Regions from separate parts of the Streptosporangium sp. NPDC051023 genome, predicted to be linked through region 2. Evidence: predicted binding sites of a transcription regulator. Region 2 holds the regulator's gene; each other region holds the start of a gene.
The links. The regulator LexA, encoded in region 2, represses DNA repair genes until DNA is damaged. The targets are predictions, from matches to a motif close to TCGAACANNTGTTCGA.

Region 1: the regulator LexA is predicted to act here: its motif matches at 5,558-5,573, upstream of AB0395_RS08835 (SAV_6107 family HEPN domain-containing protein).
Region 3: the regulator LexA is predicted to act here: its motif matches at 3,325-3,340, upstream of ruvC (crossover junction endodeoxyribonuclease RuvC).
Region 4: the regulator LexA is predicted to act here: its motif matches at 2,561-2,576, upstream of AB0395_RS43030 (enoyl-CoA hydratase family protein).

Annotation. Positions count from the first base shown of each region.
Region 1 covers NZ_JBFBCE010000010.1:13,325-20,443, reverse strand. The annotation lists gene thiE (thiamine phosphate synthase) at 1-289, shown strand, start outside; gene AB0395_RS08865 (polyprenyl synthetase family protein) at 399-1,466, opposite strand; gene metF (methylenetetrahydrofolate reductase [NAD(P)H]) at 1,633-2,565, shown strand; gene AB0395_RS08855 (GNAT family N-acetyltransferase) at 2,575-3,138, opposite strand; gene AB0395_RS08850 (YbaK/EbsC family protein) at 3,322-3,801, opposite strand; gene AB0395_RS08845 (L,D-transpeptidase family protein) at 3,920-4,705, shown strand; gene AB0395_RS08840 (hypothetical protein) at 4,866-5,036, opposite strand; gene AB0395_RS08835 (SAV_6107 family HEPN domain-containing protein) at 5,820-6,266, shown strand; gene AB0395_RS08830 (PP2C family protein-serine/threonine phosphatase) at 6,501-7,119, opposite strand, start outside.
Region 2 covers NZ_JBFBCE010000073.1:37,518-44,636, reverse strand. The annotation lists gene AB0395_RS35595 (vitamin B12-dependent ribonucleotide reductase) at 1-38, opposite strand, end outside; gene nrdR (transcriptional regulator NrdR) at 124-585, opposite strand; gene AB0395_RS35585 (hypothetical protein) at 885-1,235, opposite strand; gene lexA (transcriptional repressor LexA) at 1,728-2,438, shown strand; gene leuS (leucine--tRNA ligase) at 2,626-5,094, opposite strand; gene AB0395_RS35570 (hypothetical protein) at 5,654-7,119, shown strand, end outside.
Region 3 covers NZ_JBFBCE010000113.1:16,267-23,385, forward strand. The annotation lists gene AB0395_RS42740 (MFS transporter) at 1-553, shown strand, start outside; gene pdxT (pyridoxal 5'-phosphate synthase glutaminase subunit PdxT) at 652-1,242, shown strand; gene AB0395_RS42750 (YebC/PmpR family DNA-binding transcriptional regulator) at 1,246-1,998, shown strand; gene AB0395_RS42755 (GNAT family N-acetyltransferase) at 2,113-3,270, shown strand; gene ruvC (crossover junction endodeoxyribonuclease RuvC) at 3,373-3,960, shown strand; gene ruvA (Holliday junction branch migration protein RuvA) at 3,957-4,577, shown strand; gene ruvB (Holliday junction branch migration DNA helicase RuvB) at 4,768-5,826, shown strand; gene yajC (preprotein translocase subunit YajC) at 6,078-6,422, shown strand; gene secD (protein translocase subunit SecD) at 6,509-7,119, shown strand, end outside.
Region 4 covers NZ_JBFBCE010000116.1:2,736-9,854, reverse strand. The annotation lists gene AB0395_RS43045 (nitronate monooxygenase) at 1-61, opposite strand, end outside; gene AB0395_RS43040 (CoA-transferase) at 173-925, opposite strand; gene AB0395_RS43035 (CoA-transferase) at 922-1,800, opposite strand; gene AB0395_RS43030 (enoyl-CoA hydratase family protein) at 1,797-2,546, opposite strand; gene AB0395_RS43025 (SDR family oxidoreductase) at 2,681-3,583, shown strand; gene AB0395_RS43020 (helix-turn-helix domain-containing protein) at 3,645-4,220, opposite strand; gene AB0395_RS43015 (methyltransferase domain-containing protein) at 4,269-5,135, shown strand; gene AB0395_RS43010 (2-keto-4-pentenoate hydratase) at 5,262-6,044, shown strand; gene AB0395_RS43005 (FAD-dependent oxidoreductase) at 6,250-7,119, opposite strand, start outside.

The sequences.
Region 1 (7,119 bases), on a different contig from region 2:
CGAGCCGGGAGTCGACTACTTCTGCTGCGGCCCCATCTGGCCGACGCCCACGAAACCGGGCAGGACCGCTCCCGGCCCCGCGCTGCTCAGGCACGCGGCGGCGCTGGCCACGGAGCGGCCCTGGTTCGGCATCGGCGGCATCGACCTGTCCAACCTGGACGAGGTCATGTCGTACGGCGTACGCCGGGTCGTGGTCGTGCGGGCCATCACCGAGGCCGACGACCCGAAGGCCGCGGCCGAGGAGTTCAAGCGGCGCCTGGCCGCCGGGCCCGTCCAACCAGGGCGGTGAGGCCCCGGCGGCCGGTCGCCGGACCTCTCGCCTGTGGCCGGAGCACCGATGTCCGGCCGCCGGGCCGGTCCGGCCGCACCTAGGTCCTGACGGGACGTCCCGCCAGGACCTAGGTGCGGCGGGACGTCGCGGCCACGGCCAGCTCGGCCAGGGCCGTACGGGCCTGCGGGGTGATCGGGGCGTCGCTCAGTGAGCTCAGGGCGTCGTCGACATAGTTCTTGATCATGTCCTCGCACGCCGTGAGCGCTCCGGTCTCCTCGATGATCAGGCGCAGCCTGTCGACTCCGGTCGCGTTCAGGTCGGGGTCGCCGAGCGTGTCGTTCACCGTCCTGGCCTGGACGGGGGAGGCCGCAGCGAGCGTGCGGGCGATGAGCATCGTCCGCTTGCCCTCCCGAAGGTCGTCCCCCGCGGGTTTCCCTGTTTCCGCGGGGTCGCCGAACACCCCGAGGATGTCGTCACGGAGCTGGAAGGCGATGCCGACGGACCGGCCGTACTCCTCGCAGAGCCGGTCGATCCACGGCTCGTGCGCCCGCGCCGCCAGCACGAGGCCGAGCCTGAGTGGCTGCTCGACCGAGTACTTGCCGCTCTTGAAGAGGGCGACCCGCAGCGCGCTCTCGAAGGTGTTCTCGCCGTGTGCCTGCTCCAGCAGGTCGAGGTACTGCCCGCACATCAGCTCGGTGCGCATGTGGTCGTGGACCTGCTGGGCCGCGACCAGCGAGGCGGGGGGCAGGCCGCTGCCGCGCCACATCTCGCCTGACCAGATGAGCAGCAGGTTGCCCAGCAGGATGGCGGCCCCCTCCCCGAACTGCTCCGCCGAGCCGCGCCAGCCCGCCTTCTCGTGCATCGCCTGGAACCTTCGGTGCGCCGACGGCATGCCCCTGCGCAGGTCGCTGGCGTCCATCACGTCGTCGTGCACGAGGGCGCTGGCCTGAAGCAGCTCCAGTGAGGCGGCGGCGGCGAAGAGGGCGGGGTCGTCGCCGCCGCCCGCGCCGTGCCAGCCCCAGTAGCAGAACGCGGGCCGCAGCCGTTTGCCGCCCGCGAGGAACTCCTCGGCCGCGGCGACCAGCGGGGCCAGCTCGGGCGCGCTGATCAGGGGACGCTGCCGGTCGACGAACTCCCTGAGAGAGCGATCCACTTCGGAACGTATGGTGTCGAGGGCGGCTGCGGAAGCGGTCATGCACCGAGATTATCGGCCCGGCGAGAGGGACCCGCCTGTGGAGGCCTCGTGGAGGTCCAGTGGAGGTCCCGCGGAGGCCGCGCGGAGATCCCGTGGATGCCGAAGGCGACGACAATACGTCGATCACGGTTGTGGCGCTCCGTGGAGCGGCCAGTACTCTAGGGACATGGCTCTGGGTCGCTCGTCAATCTTTCCTGATCGCGTGCCCACCGTCCGCGAGCTTCTCGCCGCCGGTGGCCGGTCGTTCTCGTTCGAGTTCTTTCCCCCGAAGACCGACGAGGGAGAGCGGCAGCTCTGGCGTGCCATCCGGGAGCTCGAGGCACTGCGCCCCACGTTCGTCTCGGTCACCTACGGCGCGGGCGGCGGCACCCGTGACCGCACGGTCGAGATCGTCGAGCGGCTCGCCCACGAGACCACGCTGACCCCGGTCGCCCACTTCACCGCCGTCAACCACTCCCTGCGCGAGCTGCGCCACCTGGTCGGTAGGTTCGCCGGCGCGGGTGTGCGCAACATCCTCGCCGTGCGGGGCGACCCGCCCGGCGACGTGATGGGGGAGTGGGTCCGCCACCCCGAGGGCGTGCTCTACGCCGAGGAGCTGGTCCGGCTCATCCGCCAGTCCGGTGACTTCTGCGTCGGCGTCGCCGCCTTCCCCTACAAGCATCCCCGCTCGATCTCGGTCGAGGCCGACACCGAGTACTTCGTGCGCAAGTGCCGCGCGGGCGCCGACTACGCGATCACGCAGATGTTCTTCCGCGCCGAGGACTACCTCAGGCTGCGCGACCGGGTTGCCGCCAGGGGCTGTGAGACCCCGATCATCCCCGGCATCATGCCCGTCACCCAGATGAGCACGATCGCCAGGTCCGAGCAGCTGTCGGGTGCGCCGTTCCCGCCAGAGGTCGCGGCCAGGTTCGAGGCCGTCGCCGACGATCCCGCCGCGGTGCGCAGCCTGGGCATCGAGCACGCCGCCGAGCTCTGCCAGACCCTGCTCGACGAGGGCGCGCCCGGCATCCACTTCATCACCTTCAACCGTTCCAGCGCGACCCGCGAGGTCTTCCAGGCCCTCGACGTCGCGCCGAGGGCGGCCTCGCTGACGGCCTGATCCGCCGCTCTACCCGGCGGCGGGGGCGCCCGCCAGTGGGAGCACGGCTCCGACGATCGCATAGCGCTCGTAGCCGCCGGGGAAGACGAACTGGGTGAGCAGGTCGACGAAGCCGACGCTGCGGTAGAGGTGGCGGGCCGCCGTCGCCTGGTCGCGAGTCGACAGTACGGCGGTGCGCTCCCTGCGGCCCTCGCACAGGCCGGTGACCATCGCCCGGCCGATGCCCTTGTCCTGGTAGTCGGGATGGACGTGGATCTCGGCCAGCTCGAAGGCGTCGCCGAGCCAGCCGCGCGCCCAGGGCACCCCGTTGTGTTCGGTGACGGCCCGGCGGACGACGTCGTGCCACCACTGTCCGGGCTCGCCGTGGAAGCCGTAGGCGACGCCAACCGGCTTCCCGTCGGCACGCTCGGCGAACAGGCAGGTGAACCCGGGGTAGGTGGCGTGGTTTCCCATGATCGCCTTCCGGCCCGTGAGCTGATCGGCAGGCGGATGCATGGCCGCGGTGTAGATGTCGAGGACCGCGTCGAGCCCCGCGGTGAACTCGGCGGGGCCCACCCGTCTCAGTCCGATCACGAAACGCACCCTAGCAGGGCCGACATCGTGAGGGCTGCCCAAAGGTGCCGAAGTGACCTGCGGGATTTTTTACACGTTTAGCACTTTTCATGCCTGTTGACGGGGTTTTCTTGCGCCCTCGCCGACGGAGCCGCGGGCCGCGCGGCCCCGTCGCGGGTTTGTCGCGGGCTTGTCAGGCGACGCTCACCGCTCGACCTTGGCCGGGATCCCGCCTGTGACGCGGACGAGCTCGGTGAAGGAGGTCGGGAAGACGGTGTGCGGGTGACCGGCGGCGGCCCAGACCACCTCGTACCTGTCGAGCCAGACGTCGACCAGTGTCCTGATCGGAGCGGGATGGCCCAGCGGGGCGACTCCGCCGATGACCTGGCCGGTGGCCTCGCGGACGAAGTCGGGGGTGGCCCGCTTCACCTTCGCCGCGCCGATCGTCTCCGCGACCAGGCCGGTGTCCACCCGGTGGTCGCCGCTGGTGAGCACGAGGAGCGGTTCCCCGTCCGCGTTGAAGATCAGGCTGTTGGCGATGGCGCCGACCTCGCAGCCGAGCTGCGCGGCCGCGGCCGCCGCGGTCGGGACCGCCTCGGCGAACACGACGATCTCGCCGGTGACGCCGTGCTCTCTCAGGGCGGCGGCCACCTTCTCGATGTTTGGATGCAACTTTTCTGGCACGCGGTCACTCTAAACAGGTTGACCATTGATTACCGCTTCATAACCGTTGGCGGGGCGTGAGAGGTTGGTGCGCTATGGTCCGTGGTCTGGGCTTCAGTGATATGAGGGGATGATTTTAGTGGGGGTTGGACGGCAGCTTGGAGTGGCCGCGCTGACGACGGCGGGGGCCGTGTTCCTGTCGTCTCTCGGCGTCGCGAACGCCCAGGTCGTCACCGCTGCGGCGCCCGCCGCCGCGGTGAAGGCGGCGGCACCCGCGTTCGTCTCGCCGGGGCAGACGCTCAGGCTCGGGGCGAAGGGCAGCGCGGTCAAGACGCTCCAGACCAGGTTGAAGGAACTCGGCTATCAGCCCGGCACGCTCGACGGGCAGTACGGCGGGACGACCCTGACCGCGCTCTGGGCCTTCCAGAAAGTCAACGGCATCTCGCCGACCAGCACCGTGACGAGGAGGACCTGGAACGCTCTAGAGGCTCCCCGCGCCCCGAAGGTGCTGGTGCCGAACGGCAAGCCGACCAGGGTCGAGGTCAACCTCACCCAGCAGGTGATGGTCCTCTACGTCGATGGTCAGGTGAAGCTGATCAGCCACACCTCGTCGGGCAGCGGGATCCCGTACTGCGAGACGGCCACCTGGCAGGGCAAGACCCAGAAGTTCTGCGGTAGCGCCCGCACGCCGACGGGCGACTTCAAGACGACCTGGCGCAGGAGCGGCTGGCACAAGTCCTACCTGGGCCAGCTGTACAACCCGATCTTCTTCAACGGCGGCATCGCCTTCCATGGGGCGCTGTCGGTGCCGCTGGCCCCGGCCTCCCACGGTTGTGTGCGGCTGCCGATGCACGTGGCGGCGATCCTGCCCGGACTGCTGGGCACCGGGGTGCCGGTGCACGTGCGCGGCAAGTTCGTCCGGTAGGTCCCTGCCACCGGAGGCCCTGGCGTCGGAGCCCTGAAACCGAGGCTCTGCCACCGAGGCTCTGCCCCACCGGCGGCCTTGGCGTCGGAGGCTCTGGCGTCGGCTTCGCCCGATCACCTCGACCGGCATCCGCGGGGGCGGATGCCGGCCCGCGGGCCGGTTAGCGTGAGGGATCGCGGTTGAACAGCTTCTTCGCCCAGAGGTAGCCGGCCAGGGCGATGCCAGGTGCCGACGGCCTGGCCAGGTGGAAAAGAGGGGGAAAGAGGGGGAACGGCGCGCGGATCCCGCCGCCCGTGACCGGTGCGGGCAGGCCGTCTCGGGCTACGGCCAACGGCTTTCTACGCCGAAAACCGCACAGCGCTCAAAGTGTGTGTCGCCTATTTAAAGCGGTCATAGATATATGAATCCTCCAGGGCAATGGGGAAAGCCGCAGGGCACCGCCGCGCGCTTGTCTGTGTCTGGAGCGTTCCAGTGAGACTCGCCCCACCCGGCATCGCCTTCGTCGGCGGAAAACCCGTCGAATGCCGTCGTCGAACACGCGGGGCGGTGCGGCTGGCGGCTGGCGGGGCTGTGGCGAACGTCATGTGTGTTTCCTTCCCGGCCGTCTCGCCTCCTTTCCGATCCGTCTCGCGCTGCCGGACCCGCCTGAGGGCCGTATGACGCGCCCCGGTCCCGCGCGCAGGGTCCCGGAGGCGCCTTCCCTCGCCCCGAGGTGGTGAGAAGGGCTGTCCTCTGGCAGGTCGCGGCCCTTCGTTGGGTCCGGGACGCGTCCCGGACCCCTGGGTGGTCGTCGGGGCCGGAAGGGGCGACCCGGGCAGGAGAACTGCCTGGTCTTTGGCGTTTCGTGAAAGATCGAACTTTTGTTCGTGCGTTTGCTTGACACTATGGGTGGTCGAATTTATGTTCGATGTAATGACGTGAGACTCGCGGCTCACGTCCAGGGTGGTCGGCTTTGCTCGGATCGTCGGCGACGGCGATCGGCCAGGCCGGGGCGGACGGGGAGAGGGGAAGCTCCTCGTCCAACCGCCCGGCGGATTTGTCGGTGGGGTCTGCGATCGTTGACCTGACCGGCGAAAACGCCGGGAGCCGCTTGCGACCAAGGAGGCTGAAGCACATGACCCCTCGGCTCAGCGATTCCGATGGGCCCCGGCTCTCACCCACGGTGCGGGCGCATCTGACCGACGCACGCGACTGCCTCGAAGAGGCAGGCACCGCCCGAACCCCCGCCACCCGATACGTCGCCGCCCACCTGGCGGCGCTCAGGGCGGCCGCCGCCGTCCTGGCCGCACGGCCACGTCCCATGGACGGTCGCAGGCGTCGCCTGCGCAGTGCCTGGGAGTTGCTGCCCGAGGCCGAGCCCAGGCTCGCCGAGTGGGCCCCCTACTTCGAGATCAGCGCGACCAAGCGGGCGGCGGCCGAGGCGGGGATGACCCGCATGGTTTCGGCCAGGGATGCCGAGGAGTTGATCTCCGAGGCGGAGCGGTTCGTCGTCACGGTGGAGAACCTGCTCGGCGTGCCCGCCCAGCCCACACTGCCGACCAGGGTCCCCATGGCCGGATGACCCTCGTCCCACCGCTCGGCCAGGGAAGGTCCTGGCCGAGTGGTGTGTTCGGCTGCCCCTTGTCCGGTCAGGTGGACGTCTCTTCACCTGATCCTTCCACCGCTCGGCCTGGGGAAGATCCTGGTCGAGTGGTGTGTTCGGCTGCTCCTCGTCCGGTCAGCCGGATGTCTCTTCCCCTGTCGCGTGGTCGAGGGGCTCGCGGGGCGTGTGACGTGGCCGGCCGGCCCTCACGGGTCAGGCGGCAGAGGAGGCCGCCGGGCGGACGGCGCGGTGGCGAAGCAGGAGCATGGCGGCGTCGTCACCCAGCGGCCTGCCCACATGACGCAGCAGGTCGGCGCGTAGGGCGTCGAGGGCGAGTTGCGGGTCGGTGCCGTTCAGCAGGTGCGCCCTGGCAGGCAGCGGGTAGAACTGTCCCGTTCCATTACGCGCCTCGATGACCCCGTCGGTGTAGAAGAGGACCTGGTCGCCGGGTTCGAACGGAATCTGGTACGGCACGGCCTCGCTCGCCTTCAGCGACGCCATGCCCAGCGGGAGCGCCTCGTCAGGGGGGTCGGCGAACCAGCGCCTGCCGTCCGCGGTCAGCACCATCGGCGCCGGATGGCCGCAGTTGATGACGGTGATGGAGGTGCCCTCCGTCAGCTCGGCGAGGTCGGCCATCTCGGTGATCTCGGCCAGGATGGCGGTGACGAACTGCTCGCCGGACAGCTCCCGGGTCAGCGCGTTCTCCAGACGGGCCACCACGCCCTGCAGCTTGGCCTCGTCGTGTGCAGCCTCCCTGAAGGCCCCGAGCACCACAGCGGCCGTCTCAACGGCCTCCAGGCCCTTGCCTTGGACGTCTCCCACGATGATCCGC
Region 2 (7,119 bases):
CCCCCACGCGCGGCTGCGCCACTGACCGTCTCCGTCATGACTTCCCCCTTTCAGGGCTCCGCAGAGCCCTCGAGTCGGACCACTTCAACGCGCCGCTTGTTCCCCCGGCGCCCGGGGACTGACTCAGTCGCGCCTGGCGGAACGCTCGGCGCGCAACTGCTCGATCTCCGCTTCGAAGTCCGCCAGGGTCTCGAAGCTGCGGTAGACCGAGGCGAACCGCAGGTAGGCCACCTCGTCCAGCTCGCGGAGCGGTCCCAGAATCGCCAGCCCGACCTCGTGGGCCGCGATCTCCGCGGACCCGGTCGCCCTGATGCTCTCCTCGACCCGCTGGCCGAGCTGGGCCAGCGAGTCCTCGCTCACCGGGCGGCCCTGGCACGCCCGCCGGACACCGGCGATCACCTTGTCCCTGAAGAACGGCTCGGTCACCCCGCTGCGTTTGCTCACCATGAGCAACACCGTCTCCTGCGTGGTGAACCTGCGCCCGCACTCCGGGCACGTGCGCCTGCGGCGGATGGCACCGCCGTCCTCGGTCGACCGGCTGTCGATGACCCGCGTGTCAGGGTGACGACAGAACGGACAGTGCACGTGCGTCGCCTCCTCGACTTGCCTAGCGGCTCACCTTTCTCGTGTTGCTCCGCTTACTTTCGCAGCCTCCGTCAGGAGACGCTCGCGCACGCCCCTCGAATGGTCGAGATGCGGTAATAGAAACACAATCTATGGTGGAGCAGAGCGATGATGCCACTAGATGTTGTGGTCCAACCGTAGAAGCGTCGGGGCATGAACGCAAGTTAGGAAGACCCTGCGGACCGAAGTCGCTGATCAGCGCATCGCATCGGCGACAGCCGGGCGTGTCGCCCTCCGGGCGACCCCGCTCCTGGGCCCGCTCAGCGGGTGGAGGCTTCGGGCAGACGGAGCCGGGCGCCGGGCCGGATCACGGAGCCGGACAGGTCGCCCGGATCCATTATCGGCCGGACCCCGGGCGCAGAGTCACGCTCCGTCGCCACGAGGCTCGCCACGCCCGGCGAAGTGGCCCCCGCACGCGCCACCACCGACAGCCCCTCAGGGGCACGGCGCTGGAGCGCGAAGGCGGCGTCGATGCGGGCGCCAACCCAGATCGCCCCCAGGGTGACGAGCGCGAGCGCCAGGACGACCACGATCCTCCCCCGCCGGGTCAGCCGGATCGGCGGGGTCTGACGTCGCCCTCTCCGCGCAGGGCCGCCCCTCCGGGCGGTCACCCGCCCGCCTCCCCCTGCGGCCACCCCTGCGGCATCCCTGACGGACACACGGCCGACTCCGCCCGCCATCCCTCCCGCGGTCGCACGGGAGGCCCCTGCACCCCCTCCGGTGATCGCACGGGAAGCCCCTCCGCCTCCCCCTGCGGTCGCACGGGAGACACCTCCCGCACCCCTCCGACCAGCACCCCCCGCGGTCGTTCGCCCCGCTCCCGCGGCGGCTGCCCGGTCGGTGCCCCCGACGACGGTCAGCCGGGGCCTGGATGTCCTCGCGGTCGCCTTCATGGTGCCCCCATCCCCTCGACCTGGCCGAACACATGTCGAAGAAAGATCGGCGAATCGAACACGATGTCGATCGAACTCCCGTACGATGTTGTACACCACGCCACCGCTTATTTCGAGGACCATTCGAACAATTGTTTGAGTATGATCTTCGGCGAGGGTACGGTCGCTGTGTGCGACGTAAGCAATACAGACCGGGAGCGAGGAGATCGTATGAGCGAGCACGACGAGAACGGTTCGGCCGTCAGCGACCTGGCGGTGCGCAGGCGTGACTCCCTTGGCCTCACCCCCAGGCAGCGCAAGATCCTTGAAGTGATCCGCGACTCTGTGCAACAACGCGGATACCCGCCGTCGATGCGGGAGATCGGCGAGGCGGTGCAGCTCACCAGCACCTCCAGCGTTTCGCACCAGTTGACGGCCCTGCAGCGCAAGGGTTACCTGCGCCGCGATCCACACCGCCCCCGCGCACTCGAGGTGCGCCTGCCCGGCGAACCGGTGCTGTGGGTTGATCCCGACGCGGGCGCCGACGAGACGCCGATCAGCCGCCCGACCGCGGCCTACGTGCCGCTCGTCGGCCGGATCGCCGCCGGTGGCCCGATCCTCGCCGAGGAGAGCATCGAGGACGTCTTCGCCCTGCCCAAACAGCTCGTCGGCGAGGGAACGCTCTTCCTGCTCCAGGTGACGGGCGACTCGATGATCGAGGCCGCGATCGCCGACGGCGACTGGGTGGTCGTCCGCCAGCAGCCCGTCGCCGACAACGGCGACGTGGTCGCCGCGATGATCGACGGCGAGGCCACGGTCAAGACCTTCAAGCGCAAGGGCGGCCATGTCTGGCTGGTCCCGCACAACGCGAACTACGACCCGATCCCCGGCGACGAGGCCACCGTCCTGGGCAAGGTCGTGGCGGTGCTGCGCAAACTCTGAGACGACACGTGTGAAGGAGCGACCCACCGTAGCCGAGGGCCACTCCTTCACACGCTCCGCCGGACGGTTCGCACCTTCCGGCGTTCACGTCTTCGACGGGTGTGCACACCCTTCAGGGAACGCGCTCTCTTCCCGCGCCCCTTGCGCGCCCGGTGAACGATCCCGGGCGCGGTACGGGTTCCGTGCCCTAGGGGACGATGTTGACCAGTTTGGGCGCGCGGACGATGACCTTGCGAGGAGCACCGGACAGGAAGGCCTGGACCTTCTCCGAGCCCAGCGCCAGAGCCTCCAGGTCCGTCTCTGAGATCTCCGGGGAGACCTCGATGCGGTCACGGACCTTGCCCGCGACCTGCACGACGCAGGTGACAGAGTCCTGAACCAGCAGTTCCGCCTCCGCGACCGGCCATCCGGCGGTCGCGACAGAGGCGGGGTGGCCCAGTCGTTCCCAGCCCTCCTCCGCCGCGTACGGCGCGACCAGGGACAACATGATCGACAGGGTCTCCGCGGCCTCGCGCACCGCGGGGTCAGCAGCACCCGGCCCCGAGTCGATGGCCTTGCGAGCCGCGCTCGTCAGCTCCATCATGCGCGCGACCGCGACGTTGAAGCGGTGCGACTCGACCAGCTTGGTGACCTCGTCGATGGTCCGGTGGACGACCTTGCGCAGCTCCAGGTCGCCGGCGGCGACGTCGACCCCGGGGGCGGACGCCGCACCGGCTTCGGCCATGACACGGAACGCGCGGGCCAGGAACTTCTGCGACGCGGCCGGGGAGACGTCGGCCCAGTCGATGTCGTCCTCGGGCGGACCGGCGAACACCACGGTCAGCCTGACCGCGTCGACGCCGTACGCGTCGATCTGCTGTCCCAGGTCGACGCCGTTGCCCAGGGACTTGGACATCGCCTTGCCCTGGTTGATGACCTGTCCCTGGTTCAGCAGGCGGGTGAAGGGCTCGGTGAAGTCGACCATGCCCATGTCGTGCAGGACCTTGGTGAAGAAACGCGAGTACAGCAGGTGCAGCACCGCGTGCTCAACGCCGCCGACGTACTGGTCGATCGGCCCCCACTTGCGAACCCTCTCGACGTCGAACGGGCCGCCCTCGTAGGTCGGGTCCACGTAGCGCAGGTAGTACCACGAGGAGTCGACGAAGGTGTCCATCGTGTCGGTGTCACGCCTGGCCGGGCCATCGCACTTGGGGCAGGAGACGTTGACCCAGTCCTCGGCCGAGGCCAGCGGGGAGACGCCCTTGGGAGCCAGGGCCTCACCGCGCAGGTCGGGCAGGGTGACGGGCAGTTGCTCGTCGGGGACCGGGACCTCGCCGCAGTCGGGGCAGTGGATGATCGGGATCGGGCAGCCCCAGAAACGCTGGCGGGACAGCAGCCAGTCACGCAGGCGGAAGTTGACCGCCGCCCTGCCGGTGCCGCGCTCGGCCAGCACCTCGACGATCTTACGGATCGCCTCGGTCTTCGACAGGCCGTCCAGCGGCCCGGAGTTGACCAGGGAGCCCTCTCCCGCGGTGGCGACACCGGTCTCGCCCGGGTCCGCCAGGCCGGTGTGCACGACGACCCGCACCGGCAGGCCGAACCTGCGGGCGAAGTCCAGGTCACGCTGGTCGTGCGCGGGAACAGCCATGATGGCGCCGTGGCCGTAGTCGGACAGCACGTAGTCGGCCGCCCAGATCGGCATGCGCTCGCCGTTGACCGGGTTGACGGCGTAGCGGCCCAGGAAGACGCCGCTCTTCTCCTTGTCCGTCGACAGCCGGTCGATGTCGGACAGCTTGGCCACCTCGGCCCGGTAGGCCTCGAAGGCCTCTCGGTGCTCCTCTGAGACGATCTCCTCGGCCAGCGGGGCATCCGGGGCCACCACGAAGAAGGTCGCGCCGTACAGGGTGTCGGGGCGGGTGGTGTAGACGGTGACCGGCTCGTCGCGGCCCTCGATCACGAAGTTGACGTCGGCGCCCTCCGACCTGCCGATCCAGTTGCGCTGCATGGTCAGCACGCGCTCGGGCCAGCCGCCCTCCAGCTGGGCCATGTCGTCCAGCAGCCGGTCGGCATAGTCAGTGATCTTGAAGTACCACTGGGTCAGCTCCCTGCGGACGACCTCGGCGCCGCACCGCTCGCACCTGCCGTCCTTGACCTGCTCGTTGGCCAGCACGGTCTGGTCGTTGGGACACCAGTTGACCAGGCCGCCCTTGCGGTAGGCCAGGCCGCGCTCGAAGAAGCGGATGAACAGCCACTGCGTCCACCTGTAGTAGTCGGTGTCGCTGGTGTGCAGGCGGCGGGACCAGTCGAAGGAGACCGCGTAGCGTTTGAAGGAGTTGGCCTGGGTCTCGATGTTGGCGTAGGTCCACTCGGCCGGGTGCGCGTTGCGCCTGATCGCGGCGTTCTCCGCGGGCAGGCCGAAGGAGTCCCAGCCGATCGGGTGCAGCACGTTGTAGCCGCGCTGGAACCAGTAACGCGCGACGACGTCACCGATGGCGAACACCTCGGCGTGCCCCATGTGCAGGTCGCCAGAGGGGTAGGGGAACATGTCGAGCATGTAGCGCCGCTCACGCGTGTCGGCGGGGTCGTCCGAGGCATGGAACGGGTCCAGTTCCTCCCACCGCTGCTGCCACTTGACCTGCAGTGCCTGCGGGTCGTAGTGCTGCTCGTCGCTCTGCATGTCGGCTCGCTCGCTCACGTCAATCTTCCCTCGGTATACGTCTGCGCAGATGATCTGACCCATCCGACCCAATAGAAAAACCCTCCGCTCACGCGAAGGGCAGCCGCACCGGCGAGGCGTCTAACGCCGAGAAGGCCGATGCGGCCCGGTAAGCAGCAGGGTCGCGGCACGCATAGGTCAAGACTATCGCAGTCCGCAAGTCATATTCGTGGCCTGGGAAAACGACCTCGATCACGGCAAACGGGAGACACCGGCCCAGGCAGTTCAGCACAATGGGGACGCTTACCTGTCTGGGACAGGCCGAGACCCGATGGGGACACATCCGTTGTGACCTCGCATGTCCCGTCAGTTTACTCTTCTCACCGTGGCACACTCAGTCGAGCCGGGGCAGGGCCCGGATCCCTCGGAGGCCGGCCTGCCGATGCAGGATCCACCAACCGACCCCACAGGACTCCAGTTCAGGGGGGCGTTCTCCGGTTTCCCTGTGAACGCCCCTGTCTCACGTGAGACCATGCCCAATACCCATAATTCGGGCACCCGCGCGGGAGGTAAGGAAGCCATGGCCTCGGAGCAGTCCAGCCAGTCCCACCTGCCTCCGGCATGGCCGGATACGGTGGATTCGACGCCCAGCTGGGCGAACGAGTCTCTCGGCACCTCTCCCCGGCTGCCTCTCCCCCAGGACGAGCATCAGCAGGGCAACGGCTCGCCGTTGACCTCTCCGGGCAACGGCTGGGACCAGGCGAGCGCACCGCAGACGGGCAACGGCTGGGACCAGCCAGCCACAACGACACCCGGCAACGGCTGGGAGCAGGCAGGCGCACCGCAGACGGGCAACGGCTGGGACCAGGCGACCGCGACACCGACCGGAAACGGCTGGAGCCAGGCGACCTCGGCCCAGACCGTCGGTAACGGCTGGGACGGGGCGACCGCCTCTCAGCACAGCGGCCAAGGACTGCCGGACGTCCCCCCGCCGGACAGTGACTCCCCATCGACCTCTCCCGGCAACGGCTGGGGCCAGGCGAGCGCACCCCAAACGGGAACCGGCTGGGACCAGGCGACCGCGACACCGACCGGAAACGGCTGGGACCAGGCGAGCGCGCCGCAGACGGGCAACGGCTGGGACCAGGCGAGCGCGCCGCAGACGGGCAACGGCTGGGACCAGGCGAGCGCACCACAGACGGGCAACGGCTGGGACCAGCCAGCCACAACGACACCCGGCAACGGCTGGGAGCAGGCAGGCGCACCCCAGGCAGGCAACGGCTGGGACCAGGCGACCGCGACACCGACCGGAAACGGCTGGGACCAGCCCAGCGCGCCCCAGCCCAGCGTGTCCGCCACCACCAGCTGGAGCCAGGCCTTCACCCCGCAGCCGATGGATGAGATCAGGCAGGATCCCGATCTGTCCAGCGAGCGCGAGAATCCGTACCTGGGCGCCACCGCACCGGCGAGCGCCGAGTCCTGGCAGGTCCCGCCGTCTTCCTCCGGGGAGCCGGGAGCCTCGTTCCCCGCTCCGGCCACAGACAGCGTCGCGTGGGCGCCGGCCGCTCAGACTCCTCCGGCCGACAGCGCCGTGTGGCCGCCCGCGTCGGCAGAGAACACCGGCTGGCCCTCCACCGCCCCGGCGGACAACGCCGGGTGGCCGCCCGCCGCTCAGGCCGAGAACACCGCGTGGCCGCCCACCGCCCCGGCCGACAGCGCCGTGTGGCCGCCCGCGTCGGCAGAGAACACCGGCTGGCCCCCCGCCGCCCCGGCAGAGAACACCGGGTGGGCGTCGTCCCCCTCTGCGGACGGCACCTCATGGCCGTCCTCTCCGCCCGCCGCGGACACGGCGTGGCCGTCAGCCGCTCAGACCCCTCCGGCCGACAACGCCGTGTGGCCGCCCGCCGCGGCAGACGGCGCCTCGTGGTCCACCACGAGCCCCGCGGAGGCACGAGACCCGCTCTTCTCCCCCACCTGGCAGGACCCCCAGGCTCAGGCTCCCGCCGTTCCCCTCGGGCACCCCCCTGCCGGAGGCGATGCCCTCCC
Region 3 (7,119 bases), on a different contig from region 2:
CTTCTACAACTTCGCCTTCTTCACCATCCTGGCCTTCACCCCGTTCATTCTCGGCATGTCGCCCTACGGCATCGGTGCGGTCTTCTTCGGCTGGGGTGCCTGCGTCGCCCTCGCCTCGGTCTTCGGCGCCCCCGCCCTGCAACGCAGGATCGGCTCGGTCAAGGTGCTCCACCTCTCCCTGGGCGTGCTGGCCCTCCTCCAGGTGGGCATCGCGCTGTCCGGCCACACGGGGATCGTCGTCTTCGTCGTCCTGTCCGGCATCCCGATCGGCCTGAACAACACGGTGTTCACCGAGGCGGCCATGGAGGTCTCCGACGCGCCGAGGCCCGTCGCCTCGGCCGGATACAACTTCGTCCGCTGGATGGGCGGCGCGCTCGCGCCCTACGTCGTGACCAAACTGGGGGAGGAGATCGGTCCCGCGGTGCCGTACTGCCTGGGCGCGGCCTGCTGCCTGGCGGGCATGGCCGTCCTGTACGGCAGGCGCCACCACATGAGGAGCCTGGAGCGGGTCGACGTCGGCCACACTCTCCAGGACGCCTCCGTCGCGGCCTGACCGGACGCGAAGGGGCCGGTGAAGAAGATCCGGTTTGGGGCGACGTGTGGAGTGGCCATACGCTGAAGGGGCATTCCGAGCCCCTTGAGAGGACCACTGTGAGCATCGCCCCGACCATCGGTGTGTTCGCCCTGCAAGGAGACGTGCGTGAGCACGCGCGTGCCCTGGAGGCGGTTGGCGCGAAGGCGGTGGCCGTACGGCGCCCCGGCGAGTTGGAGGCGGTCGACGGCCTGGTCGTCCCGGGCGGGGAGTCGACCACGATGTGGAAGCTCGCCGAGACGTTCGAGCTCCTCGAACCGCTCCGGTTGAGGATCAAGAGCGGCATGCCCGCCTACGGCTCGTGCGCCGGCATGATCATGCTGGCCGACCGGATCGAGGGCGGTGTCGAGGGTCAGCAGACCATCGGCGGCATCGACATGGTGGTCCGCCGCAACGCGTTCGGCCGTCAGGTCGACTCCTTCGAGGCCGACATCGACTTCGCCGGCCGAGGCGCGCTGCGCGCGGTCTTCATCCGCGCCCCGTGGGTGGAATCTGTCGGTTCCGATGTCGAAGTGCTGGCTCGGGCCGAAGCTGAGGATAGGATCGTCGCGGTCCGCCAAGGACCGCTGCTCGCCACGTCCTTCCACCCGGAACTTACCGGGGATGTCGGTGTGCATTCATATTTTGTTGACATGGTGAGGGAGCTCTAGCCGATGTCCGGCCACTCCAAATGGGCGACGACGAAGCACAAGAAGGCCGCGCTTGACTCCAAGCGGGGCAAGCTGTTCGCCAAGCTCATCAAGAACATCGAGGTCGCGGCCAGGACCGGCGGCCCCGACCCGGACGGCAACCCGACGCTCTACGACGCCATCACCAAGGCGCGCAAGAGCTCGGTCCCGATCGACAACATCGAGCGCGCTCGCAAGCGCGGCGGTGGCCTCGAGGCGGGCGGCGCCGACTGGCAGACCATCATGTACGAGGGGTATGCCCCCGGCGGGGTCGCGGTGCTGATCGAGTGCCTCACCGACAACCGCAACCGTGCCGCCTCCGAGGTCAGGGTCGCCCTGACCCGCAACGGCGGCTCCCTGGCCGACCCCGGCTCGGTGTCCTACATGTTCAACCGCAAGGGCGTCGTGCTGGTGCCCAAGGGTGAGCTGTCCGAGGACGACGTGCTGACCGCGGTCCTCGACGCCGGGGCCGAGGAGGTCAACGACCTCGGCGACCAGTTCGAGGTCGTCTCCGAGGCCACCGACCTCGTCCCGGTCCGCAAGGCCCTGCAGGACGCGGGGATCGACTACGACTCCGCGGAGTCCAGCTTCCTGCCGACGCTGAACGTCCCGCTCGACGAGGACGGCGCGCGCAAGGTCTTCAGGCTGATCGACGCCCTCGAGGACAGCGACGACGTTCAGAACGTCTGGGCCAATTTCGACGTCTCCGACGAGGTCCTGGAGAAGCTCGACGCCTGAGCGGTCCAAGAGAACCGGATTGCGGGCGCCCGTCTCCCCGAGACGGGCGCCCGCTCGTCCGGGCCGCGGAACCGATTCGCCTTTCCCCGCGCCCGCTGCCTAGGTTGGGTGACTGTGGAGCTACGTGATTTGACGGTCGACGATCTCGACGCGGTGACGGACAATCGCAGGCGCGCCTTCGGGCCGGTCTCGGACGCCGAGCAGGAGGACTGGGTCAGGCTGGTGACCCCGATGCTCGGTGAGGGGAGATACCTCGGCGCCTTCGACGGCCCTCGCCTGGTCGCGACGAGCCGGATCAACGACTTCACCCAGTGGTGGCACGGCAGGCAGATGTCCATGGGCGGCATCGCCTCGGTCACCGTCGCCCCCGAGGACAGGGGCAGGGGCGTCGGCAGGACGATCATGCAGGCCGCCCTCGATCGCTGCGCCCACCTGGGACACCCGATCTCGGCCCTCTATCCGGCGACCACACGCATCTACCGTTCGCTGGGCTGGGAACACGCGGGCGCCATGCACCGGGCCGTGCTGCCGACCGAGGCCCTGCGGGCCATCAGGCAGACCGAGCCGGTCGAGATCCGGAGAATGGGCCCCGGCGACGCCACCGAGGCGGTCTCGGTCCTCCGCGGCGTCCACGCCGCCACCCGCGCCTGCGGCCCCGTCTGCTGGGGCGTCGCCGCCTGGGAGTCGCGTCTCGCGGCCAAAGACGACTTCATGTACCTGGCGAAGGACGGCTTCGTCATCTATCGCTGGCACGGCCCAAACCTCGAGGTCTCCACTCTCGTCGCGGCCTCGGAGGCGACCGCGAGGGCGCTGTGGTCCCTGGTTGGCTCCTCCGCCTCGATCGCCAAGTCGGTCCACGCGGTTGTTGCCCCGGATGACCCCGTCTTCTGGCTGATCGGCGACCGTCCGAAGGACGAGGTCGGCCAGACCCGCTGGATGTTCCGCGTTGTCGACCTCGCCTCCGCGGTCTCCCGGCGGGGTTTCCCCGGCGGAGTCACCCTCGAGACCGTGATCCAGGTGGACGACCCCCAGCGGCCCGCGAACTCCGGTCCCTGGCATCTGTCCATCTCCGGCGGGTCCGCAACGGCCCAGCCCGCGGGGACCCTGCCGACGGCCCTGCCCGTCTTCACGGCCGGAGCCTTCTCCGCCCTGTTCGCCGGGGTCCCGACCGCGACCCTCCGCCGCACGGGAATGCTCACCGGCTCCGCGGACGGCGACGCCGCGCTCGACGCCGCCTTCCAGGCCAGGCCCCACATGCTCGACTACTTCTGACGGGCCGCACCGGGTAACCGTGCGTCGCGTCCGCGCAAGCGGTAGAGTCTGGCACCGAACAGATGTTCGGCGATCGGAGGCGTGTCGGTGCGGTTGCCCGAGCTGCGGGTGATGGGGGTCGACCCGGGACTGACCCGGTGCGGGCTCGGCGCGGTCGAGGGACGGCCGGGAGCGCCGTTGACCCTGGTCAAGGTCGGAGTCGTGCGCACCCCCGCCGACGAGGAGATCGGCGCCAGGCTCGTGGCGATCGAGGCGGGCATCGAGAGCTGGCTCGACGAGGTCAGGCCGGACGCGGTCGCCGTCGAGCGGGTCTTCGCCCAGCACAACCTCAGAACCGTGATGGGCACGGCACAGGCCTCCGCCGTGGCGATCCTGTGCGCCTCGCGCAGGGGGCTGCCGGTGGCGCTGCACACGCCGTCCGAGGTGAAGGCCGCGATCACCGGCAGTGGCACGGCCGACAAGCAGCAGGTGGGGACCATGGTGACCAGGCTGTTGCGCCTCGACGCGATGCCGAAGCCCGCCGATGCCGCGGACGCGCTCGCGCTCGCGATCTGCCACGTGTGGCGGGGCGGGGCGCAGAACCGGCTGGCGGAGGCGGTCGCCAGGGCCGCCACCGGGCCCGCGACGACCCCCGCCGCCTACTTCCGCGGCAGGGGCAGGGCCGGATACTCGAGAGGAACCACGAAGTGATCGCCTCGGTGCGGGGACGGGTGGCCGCGATCGCACCCGACGGAGCTGTGGTCGAGGTCGGCGGGATCGGCGTGCTGGTCCACTGCACGCCGGGCACGCTGGCGGCGCTGCGGGTCGGGGAGGAGGCCAGGCTCGCCACCTCCCTCGTGGTCCGCGAGGACTCGCTGACGCTGTTCGGCTTTGGCGGCGACGACGAGCGCGCGGTCTTCGAGATGCTGCAGACGGCGAACGGGGTGGGCCCCAAGGTCGCCCTCGCCATGCTCGCCGTGCACACGCCGAACGCGCTGCGGATCGCCGTCGCGAGCGCCGACGTCAAGGCGCTGACCCGGGTCCCCGGGGTCGGCCCGAAGGGCGCCCAGCGGATCATCGTCGACCTCAAGGACAAGCTCGGCACGCCGGAGGAGGCCGTCAACGCCGCGCTCGACGGCGGCGTGGCCGTGCCCCTCTGGCGCGACCAGGTGCACTCGGGACTGGTAGGCCTGGGTTACTCGGCCAGGGACGCCGACGAGGCGGTGGCCGCCGTCGCCCCCCAGGCCGACGCCGAGATCGCGCAGGGCCGCGCCCCGCAGGTGGCGGCGCTGCTCAAGGCCGCGCTGCGCGCGCTGAGCGTCCGATGACGGGGGACTCCGAGACAAGGGGACGGATCGCCCGCCCGCGGCCTTCCGCGGCCGTTCACCCGTGCGAGTCCGTGACAGGGACGCGGATCTGCGGGTCCGTGACGGGGACACGGATCCGGGAACGGCGTCGCGCGCCAGGCGGGAGTGGGACCACCAGGACGGGTGCCCGAGTGAGTGAAGGTGGACCGGCGTGAGCGCAGAGCGGGATCTGGTCTCGCCCGAGGCCGAGGGCGACGAGCGGCTGATCGAGGCGGCGCTGCGCCCCAAGCGCCTGGAGGAGTTCATCGGTCAGGCGCGGGTGCGCGAGCAGCTGTCACTGGTGCTGCACAGCGCGCTGCGGCGTAACCGCCCCCCCGACCATGTGCTGATGAGCGGTGCCCCCGGCCTGGGCAAGACAACCCTCTCCATGATCATCGCCACCGAGCTCTCCGTGCCGCTCAGGATCACCTCGGGACCCGCCCTCGAGCGGGCCGGCGACCTCGCGGCGATCCTGTCGACCCTCTCCGAGGGAGAGGTCCTCTTCATCGACGAGATCCACCGGATGGCCCGTCCCGCCGAGGAGATGCTCTACCTCGCGATGGAGGACTTCCGCGTCGACATCGTCGTCGGCAAGGGGCCGGGGGCGACCGCGATCCCGCTGGAGGTCGCGCCCTTCACCCTGGTCGGCGCGACCACCAGGGCCGGGTTGCTGCCCGCGCCGCTGCGCGACAGGTTCGGGTTCGTCGCGCACATGGACTTCTACGACGTCGCCGAGTTGGAGCAGGTGCTGCACCGCTCCGCGCGGCTGCTCGGCCTGCGGCTTCCCGGCGACGCCGCGCACGAGATCGCCGGACGTTCCCGAGGTACGCCCCGCATCGCCAACCGGCTGCTGCGCCGGGTGCGCGATTTCGCCGAGGTGCGGGCCGACGGGGTGATTACCAGGGACGTCGCCTCGGCGGCGCTGAACCTCTACGAGGTGGACGCGGAGGGGCTCGACCGTCTCGACCGCGCCGTCCTGGGCGCGCTGCTGCGCAAGTTCGGCGGTGGTCCTGTCGGCCTGTCCACGCTGGCGGTGGCGGTGGGGGAGGAGCCGGAGACGGTCGAGGTGGTCGCCGAGCCGTTCCTGGTACGGCAGGGGCTGCTGGCCCGCACGCCGAGAGGGCGTGTCGCGACCGCCGCAGCCTGGGTCCACCTGGGTCTGACGCCGCCCCCCGACGCGTTCGGTGCCTCGATGATGCCCGATCTTGGGGATGACTCGGCGTCTTCCTGACGTTGAGTTACGGTGAGGAACCGTGCGGGGTTGATCACGAATCGGTGACAACGGTATCGAAATGGGAACTTCCCCGCGCGCCAGATCGTGACTTCGTTGCCGCGCTCCTAACAGCTCGCCTAAACTCCGTGGCTTGGCTGGCTGTGTAGGCTGACGTGCTGAGCGGCGTGGCCTCATAGACGTACCGGCCCCGGCCGGTCATCCTTAACCGAAGGAGCGGCCCAATGGGCGGCAATTATTCCAGCCTTATCATGATCGCTCTGATGGTCGTGGTGTTCTACTTCCTGCTCATCAGGCCGCAGCGGAAGCGGCAGCAGGAACAAGCTCAGATGCAGAACTCCCTCGCCCCCGGGACCCGCATCATGACCACAACCGGGCTTTTCGCGACAGTGACCGCGATCGACGCCGACGACGTGATCCTTGAGATCGCCCCCGGTGTGGAGACCCGCTGGGTCAAGGCGGCGATTGGCCGCGTGCTGACCCCGGTTGACGACGCTGACGACGATGATGTCAAGAACGTCGACACGGTCGGGGACAATGCAGTGGAGGCCGTGGAGCCGCAAGGTGACGACCAGGACTCGACGACCAAGAAGTGATGAGTAGGCTCGCCAACAATCCCTATAGCCGAAAGAACTGACGACCAGTGGCCCGACCGACCAGCGGCCAGAGCAGACCGGGGCGCGTGCTCCTCCTGCTTCTGGCGATCATTCTCGCCATGGCCGGGGTGATGTTCCTCAACAGGGCATACACCCCCGAGTATGGCCTCGACCTCGCCGGCGGCACGACAGTGACGCTGCAGGCCGTCCCCCCGAACGGCACGGCGCCCACGGAGGAGAGCCTCGACCTCGCGGTCGGCATCATCCGGAACAGGGTGAACGGCAGCGGCATCTCCGACGCCGAGGTCGCCAAATCCGGTGACAACATCATCATCTCCGTCCCCGGAGTTGGCCAGGAGGAAGTCGTCAAGCTGGTCGGCACCACCGCGGAACTGCGGTTCCGCCAGGTGATGGCGGTCACGGCCGGGTCACCTCCCCCCCCGGGCCAGATGCCCACCCAGGCGCCGACACCGTCAACCTCACCCTCTTCCACGGCTCCCGGCAAGAAGGGCGCAGGGACGTCGTCCCCGTCGGCCTCGCCCGCGGCCGAGGGGAGCAAGGGCGCGAAGACGCCGGAGCCGACCGCGACAGCGGCCGCGAGCCCGAGCGGCTCGCCCGCGGGCCGAGCCCTGTCCGAGGCGCTCGTCAACCCCAGCCCGGCCGCGACCCCCACCGCCTCCACGGCCTCCGACAAGCA
Region 4 (7,119 bases), on a different contig from region 2:
CGACGGGGTGGCGGACTCCGGTGAGCCTGGTCAGCGGGGTGTCCAGCTTCTGATCGGTCATGTCAGCGCCTCCCGTCGCACGGTGCCTTCTGCGGGAACGTCTCCATCATGCCCGGACCTCTCCGTCCCCCCGGCCCTCCGTCGTGGAAGGCCCTCGGGCGGAACGCCGCGGTCATGCCCGGACCTCCCTGTCCCGCAGCGCCTTCGGGTCCAGCACCTCGCGGATCAGCCGCAGCTCCTCGTCGGACGGCCGCCGGGTCTCCGGCACGTCGCCGTCGATGACGAGCTCGAAGCCGGTGGCCGCGACGACCTGCTCGACCTCGACCCCGGGGTGGACGGAGACCAGCCGCATCGAGCCGTCGGGGGTGCCGAAGTCGAAGACTCCCAGGTCGGTCACCACCCGGCGCAGGCCGTGGAACCGGGATGCGTGCGCGCCCAGCTCCGCCGCGCGGTCGTAGCCGACACCGCTGACCACGTCCACCTTCGGCACGAACACCCGGGTCGACTGCCTGGGGATCCAGTAGCTGGTCGGGTTGCAGATCGTGTTGCCCGGGGCACCGCGCACACCGAGGAGCTGCGACGTCGGCCGCGCCCACTCGCCGACGGCGGAGATGTTGGTGTTGCCGTGCCTGTCGATCTGCGAGGCGCCCATCATCACGTGCCGCCTGCCGTTCTGCACCAGCCACAGGTGGTCACGGAACGGCATCCATCCCTCGACGGGACCGGCGGGCGCTCCGAACGGCACCGGCTCCGCGGTGAGCAGCGGACCGCCATCGGTGGTCAGCAGGCCCGGCTCGAAGGTGAGCCGGGCGAGCCTGGCGCCCAGAATCGAGCAGGTGCCCATCGCCGCGGCCAGGATCTCCCCGTCTCCGCGCCAGGCCTCCGCGCAGGCGACGACGCAGATCTCCGCACGGGTCGCGCTCATCGTCCCTCCTCCTCATGCCAGCGCCGTACCGCCTGCTGGTAGGCCATCTCGTCTCCTGAAAGGAACCGCTCGGTGAACGCCGCCCACGCCTGCGGGTCGGCCGCCGAGGTCGCGTAGTGGCGCTGGAACGCCTCGTCGCGGCCACCGTCAGAACCGTCGGCGGTGCCGCAGTCGGTGAAGTGGCCGCCGTTCGGGGTCTCCACGACCCCGGTGACGTGCATGCGGCTGACCAGCAGGGTCTGCGGCGGCCCTTCGAGCTTGCCCGGGTCGACCAGTCGCTCACAGCTCAGGTAGCAGCGGGCGGCGGCCTTGGCGAACAGGTCGTCCATGTACGGGTCGAGGCCGAGGTACTGGCCGTTGCCCCGGGTGTCGGCCCGGTCCAGGTGGAGTAGCGCCACGTCCAGCGTCAGCGCGGGCACCGCGACCAGTTCCTCTGTCTCGTCGTACGGCGAGCGGACCGTGCGCAGCCCCGGGTTGACCCGCATGACGTCGGAGCCGAGCCCGGCCCTGGTCGGCAGGAACGGCAGCCGGTGCGCGGCGGCGAGCAGGCCGAACATGAACATGCCCTCGTCGTACTCGGCGAACTCGATGGCCCCGCTCTGCCTGGCGGCCCTGAAGTGCGGTTCGAGGGGGATCGAGTCGAGCGTCACGAACGGGGCGACCACCTTGCGGACCTTGCCCGCCGCGCACAGCAGGCCCACGTCGGCCCCGCCGTACGACACGATGGTCAGGTCCGTGAGCGAGGAGCGGAAGATCGCCCTGACCAGGGCCATCGGCTTGCGCCGCGAACCCCAGCCACCGATCCCGATCGTCATGCCGCTCTCCAGCGATCCGACGATCTCCTCGATCGATGTCGTCTTGTTCGTCGTGTTCACCGGGCTCCCTCCGAGACGAAGGCGTCGCGGTGCCGGTCGCCCGCGCCCATCAGGTTGAGCTCGAAGGTGAAACCCTGCTCGAAGCGGTAACTGCGCTTGACGTCGATCGGGTCGATGCCGTTCAGCGCCTCCTTGGCCCTCCTGATGACGTAGGGGTCCTTGCCCGCGATCTGGGAGGCGACCTCGAAGGCGGCCTCGCGCAGCCGGTCGCGCGGGACGACCTCGAGCACCGAGCCGAAGTCGTGCAGCTCGGCGGCGGTGACGTTGCGGCAGGTGTAGACCATGGCACGCATCAGCTGCTGGGGAACCAGCCGGGCCAGGTGCGTGGCCGCGCCGAGCGCTCCCCTGTCGACCTCGGGCAGGCCGAAGTAGGCGTCCTCAGCGGCGACCACGATGTCGGCGTTGCCCGCCAGGCCGACGCCGCCGCCAAGGCAGAACCCGTGCACGGCGGCGATGACCGGGACCTCGCACTCGTAGACCGCGGCGAACGCCGCGTAGCAGCCGCGGTTGGCCCCGACCAGCGCGTCGTGCCCCGTGCTCGCCTGCATCTCCTTGATGTCGACTCCGGCGTTGAAGCCCCGGCCCTCGGCGCGCAGCACCACGACGTGCGTCCGCGGGTCACGCCCCGCCTCCCGCACGGCCCGCGCAAGCTCGAACCAGCCCGCGACGGTCAACGCGTTGACCGGGGGCGCGTCGACGACGACCTCGGCGATGCCACCACCGTGGTTCCTGGTGGAGATTCCCATACGCTACCTTTCCACCAAACATTTGTTAGAAATAAACGTAGCAGACGGGGTGGCCTCCTGACCTCCCCCGGATCCCGGTCGTCATCATCGTCAACGAGCCGTCGGCGGCGAGTCGCCAGCGAGGAGAGCTGAGAATGATCTGCAAGGACCGCGTCGTCATCGTGACCGGCGCAGGACGCGGCCTCGGCCGCGCGCACGCCCTGGAGTTCGCCAGGCAGGGCGCCAAGGTCGTGGTCAACGACCTCGGCGTGAGCGCGGCCGGCGAGGGCGACTCCGAGGGGCCCGCCCAGGAGGTGGCCGCGGAGATCCGCGCGCTGGGCGGGGAGGCGGTCGCCGACGGCTCGGACATCGCGACGGACGGCGGGGCGCGGCGGCTGGTCTCCACCGCGCTGAAGGCCTTCGGCGGCCTGGACGTGCTGGTCAACAACGCCGGATTCCTGCGCGACCGCATGCTGGTGAACATGTCGGAGGAGGAGTGGGACGCGGTGATGCGTGTCCACCTCAAGGGCCACTTCCTGCCGCTGAAGCACGCCGGGCTGCACTGGCGGGCCGAGGTGAAGGCGGGCCGCCCGGTGGACGCCCGGGTGATCAACACCTCGTCCGGAGCGGGCCTGCTCGGCAGCGTGGGGCAGGGCAACTACTCCGCGGCCAAGGCGGGCATCGTGGGTCTCACCCTGGTCGCCGCCGCCGAGCTGGGCCGGTACGGCGTGACCGTCAACGCGATCGCCCCCGCCGCCCGCACCAGGATGACCGAGCAGGTGTTCGCGGCCACGATGGCGGCCCCGCAGGAGGGCGCCTTCGACGCGATGGCGCCGGAGAACGTCTCCCCGCTGGTCGCCTGGCTCGGCTCAACCGAGTCCCGGGACGTGACCGGGCGGGTCTTCGAGGTCGAGGGGGGAAAGATCTGTGTGATGGAGGGCTTCCGGCACGGGCCGTCCTCCGACATCGGTGCCCGCTGGAACGCCGCCGACCTCGGCCCCGAGATCGCCGGCCTGCTGCGCGAGACCACCCCGCCGGAGCCCGTCTACGGCGCCTGACCCGGCCGCGGGCCCGGCGAGGCACCGGTCGCGGCGCTTTCCCCGGGCGCGGCGGCCGGTGTCATGTCAGCTCGCGGAGATGGGTGCGTTGCCCCTCGTGATCGAGGACGCACAGTATCTCCGCCGGGCCGTCGTCGGTCCCGAAGGCGTGGGGGATCATGGTGGAGAACTCGGCCGCCTGGCCGGCCTCGACCCTGATGGTCCGCTCCCCGAGCAGCAGTGTGAGGGTTCCCGACAGGACCGTGAACCAGTCCCTTCCGGGATGAACCTTCAGCTCGTCGACGCCGCGCCGGACCGGTTTGGTGATGCGCATCTTGGCCACGGTCACGTCGTGCGGCCCGCTCTGCCGGCTCAGCATCCAGGTGGTCACCCCCCTCGACGCGTCGTGCCGCGGCCTGATCACCACGTCCTCGTCGTCGACGGCCTCGACCAGTTGGTCGATGCTGGTGCCCAACGCCCTGGCGATCGAGCTGAGCTGGTCGAGGCTGATCCGCCGATGGCCCGTCTCGATGCGGCTCAGCGTGGAGGGGCTCAGGTAGCACCGGGCGGCCAGATCGTCGAGCGACCAGCCCTGGGCCACGCGCAGTCCCCTGATCCGCTTGCGCACCAGGCCGTCGAGGTCTCCGTCTTGCTTCATACGCAAGATGGTATGTCAATGGCGCAAGCTCCCCATAGGGTTCCAACCATGGGAAATCACCACCATCATCACCAGCACTCCGCAGCCGAGCACGACGGGGCGGCCATGGCCGAGCTCCTGGACCTGGAGGCGGAGGTCCTGCACTCGTACCTGTCCGAGGTGACGGCCTGGATCCACGAGCTGACCTCGGATCTGCCTCCCCGCCGGATCCTCGACCTGGGCAGCGGAACCGGAGCAGGCATCCTGACCCTGCTCCGGCGCTTCGAGGAGGCCGACGGGATCGCCCTGGACGTCGACGAGCACATGTTGCACCGCCTCGGCGGCAAAGCTCGCGATCTGGGCATGGACCACCGGGTCCGCACCGTCCAGGCGGACCTGGACGTGGCGTGGCCGGCCGTCGGCACCGTCGAGCTGGCCTGGGCGTCCGCCTCCCTCCACCACATGGCGGATCCCGACCGCGTCCTCACCGAGGTCTTCTCCTCGCTGCGCCCCGGCGGGCTCCTGGCCGTGCTCGAAATGGACTCCCTCCCGTTGCCGCGTTTCCTGCCCGACGACCTCGGCCTCGGCAGGCCCGGACTCGAAGCGCGCTGCCGCGCCCTCCTGGCCGAGACACTGGCCGACCGGCTGCCGCATCTCGACTCCGGCTGGGGCGCGCGCCTGGCCGGAGCCGGCTTCGCCGTCGAGGCCGAGCGGACCTTCGCCATCGACCTGAAGCCTCCGCTCCCCGCCTCGACCGGCCGTTACGCCCAGGCGACCCTGCGGCGCATCCGCTCCGGCCTCGGCGACCGGATGAGCGCCGACGATCTGGCCACGCTCGACATCCTCGTCGACGACGACGGCCCCGGCAGCGTCCTGCGTCGCGACGACCTCACCGTCCGCGCCACAAGGACCGTGTGGATGGCCAGAAGGCCGTGACCGGCGGGCCGGTGGCCGCGTGGTCGTGCCCGCGGCCTCGACGTCGTGGCGGTGTCCGACGCGTCTCCTCCCGGTGAGCGGGAAACGAGAAGGTCGAAGCGGGTGAGCCCGCGTTAGCGTCACCGCATGCTCACCCAGGACCGACGCCGTGAGGCAGCCGACAGGCTGCTGACGGCCGAACTCGACCGTGCGCCGATCGCACCGCTCACCGAAACCTTCGACGGCATCGACGTGGTCGACGCCTACGAGATCCAGCTCGTCAACATCGGCCGCCGGCTCACCGCGGGGGCCGTCGTGCACGGCCACAAGGTGGGGCTGTCGTCCAAGGCGATGCAGGAGATGATGGGCGTCGACGAGCCCGACTACGGTCACCTGCTGGACGACATGGCCCTGCGCGAGGACGTCCCGGTGCCGGTGGGGCGCTACTGCTACCCCCGGGTCGAGGTCGAGGTCGGCTTCGTGCTCGGCGACGATCTGCCAGGCGACGGATGCACCGAGACGGACGTGCTCGCGGCGACCGCCCGTGTGGTGCCCGCCCTCGAACTCATCGACAGCAGAATCCGCGACTGGCGGATCGGGCTGGCCGACACCATCGCCGACAACGCCTCCTCCGCCGGTTACGTGATCGGGGAGGGCATCTCGCCGGAGGGGCTCGACCTGACCGGCATCGTCGCCACCCTCCGCCGTGACGGCGAGGTCGTCGCCCAGGGCCGCTCCGACGCCGTACTCGGCAACCCGGTCACCTCCGTCGCCTGGCTGGCGCGCAAGGTCGCGGGCTTCGGCGTACGGCTGCGCGCCGGGCACGTGATCCTGCCCGGCTCCTGCACCCGCGCGATCGACGTGGCCGCGGGCCAGACCTTCACCGCCGACTTCACCGGCCTCGGCTCGGTCTCACTGAGCTTCACTTGAGGGTGTACGGCAGGGCAGCCATGCCGGCGCCGCTCACGACGTCGCCTTGCCGGCCCGGGATGTCGTCCATTCGTGACGCTCGACCAGGATGAGGGCGAGGGCAACGAGCCGGTGTGCCCGGTCACCGACTCGGCAGAGGCCCACGGCGATCACAGCCTGAAGCACGGGCGCACGAAGGAGAGCCGGGAGGTTCCGGGGCTGCGCGCTAATCAGGGTGGGTCTCGGCCTGCTTGGAGGCGACTCGTGCCTGGATGCCCTGGAGGACGTGATGCGTCGCACGGATGGAGCCTTCCTGCCAGCCGTTGATGTGGCTCATGTGCTCGCCCGCGAACCAGTACGGCCCGTCCGGCGGCAGAAGCACGGGGTAGACGTCGCGGCGCGCGTCCGGGTCGTCACCCCACTCGGCCCACGCTCCGCCCTGGAACGGCACATTGGACCATGCGACGGAGACGGGGCGCTGAACCAGACCACGGTAGCCGGGGAACAGGTGCTCGCCGTCGGCGATCGCCGCGGCGGCGCGCTGCGCGGGGGTCATCGCCGAGAAGGACCTCCCGATGTCACTCGTCCAGATATAGGAGCCGACAAGGATGCCTTTGCGTCCGTGAATATCCGAACTCGGGTACCACATCTGGGTGATGTCGCGGTTGGTCCATGAGATGCCGCCGTAGATCTGATGATCCTGCTCCCACCATCGTCGCTCCGACTGAAACGCGACCTTGACAGCGGGGATGTAGAGGTTGGCGCCCGCTTCCACGGCCCATTTCACCTTGGGCGAGAAATCGCTGTCGATGGCGCCGACGACCGGCAGGGGAACCGTCACGATCACATGATCGGCCTCCCAGGCCTGCACTCGCCGGGTGACACGGTCACGCCAGGTGACACGAGCACCGGACCCCGACCGCTGGAGCTTCGTCACCTGCGCGTTGAGCGTGATGAACTGCCGGGTCCGCTGGTGGAAGGCGCGCGCGACGGCGTCCATGCCGCCTGTCGGCTCCATGACGGTAGCCTGCTGGTCGTAACGCTCACCGAATATCACGCGCCACGGCATCGTCGTGCCTTTGGCGATCTCGACGAG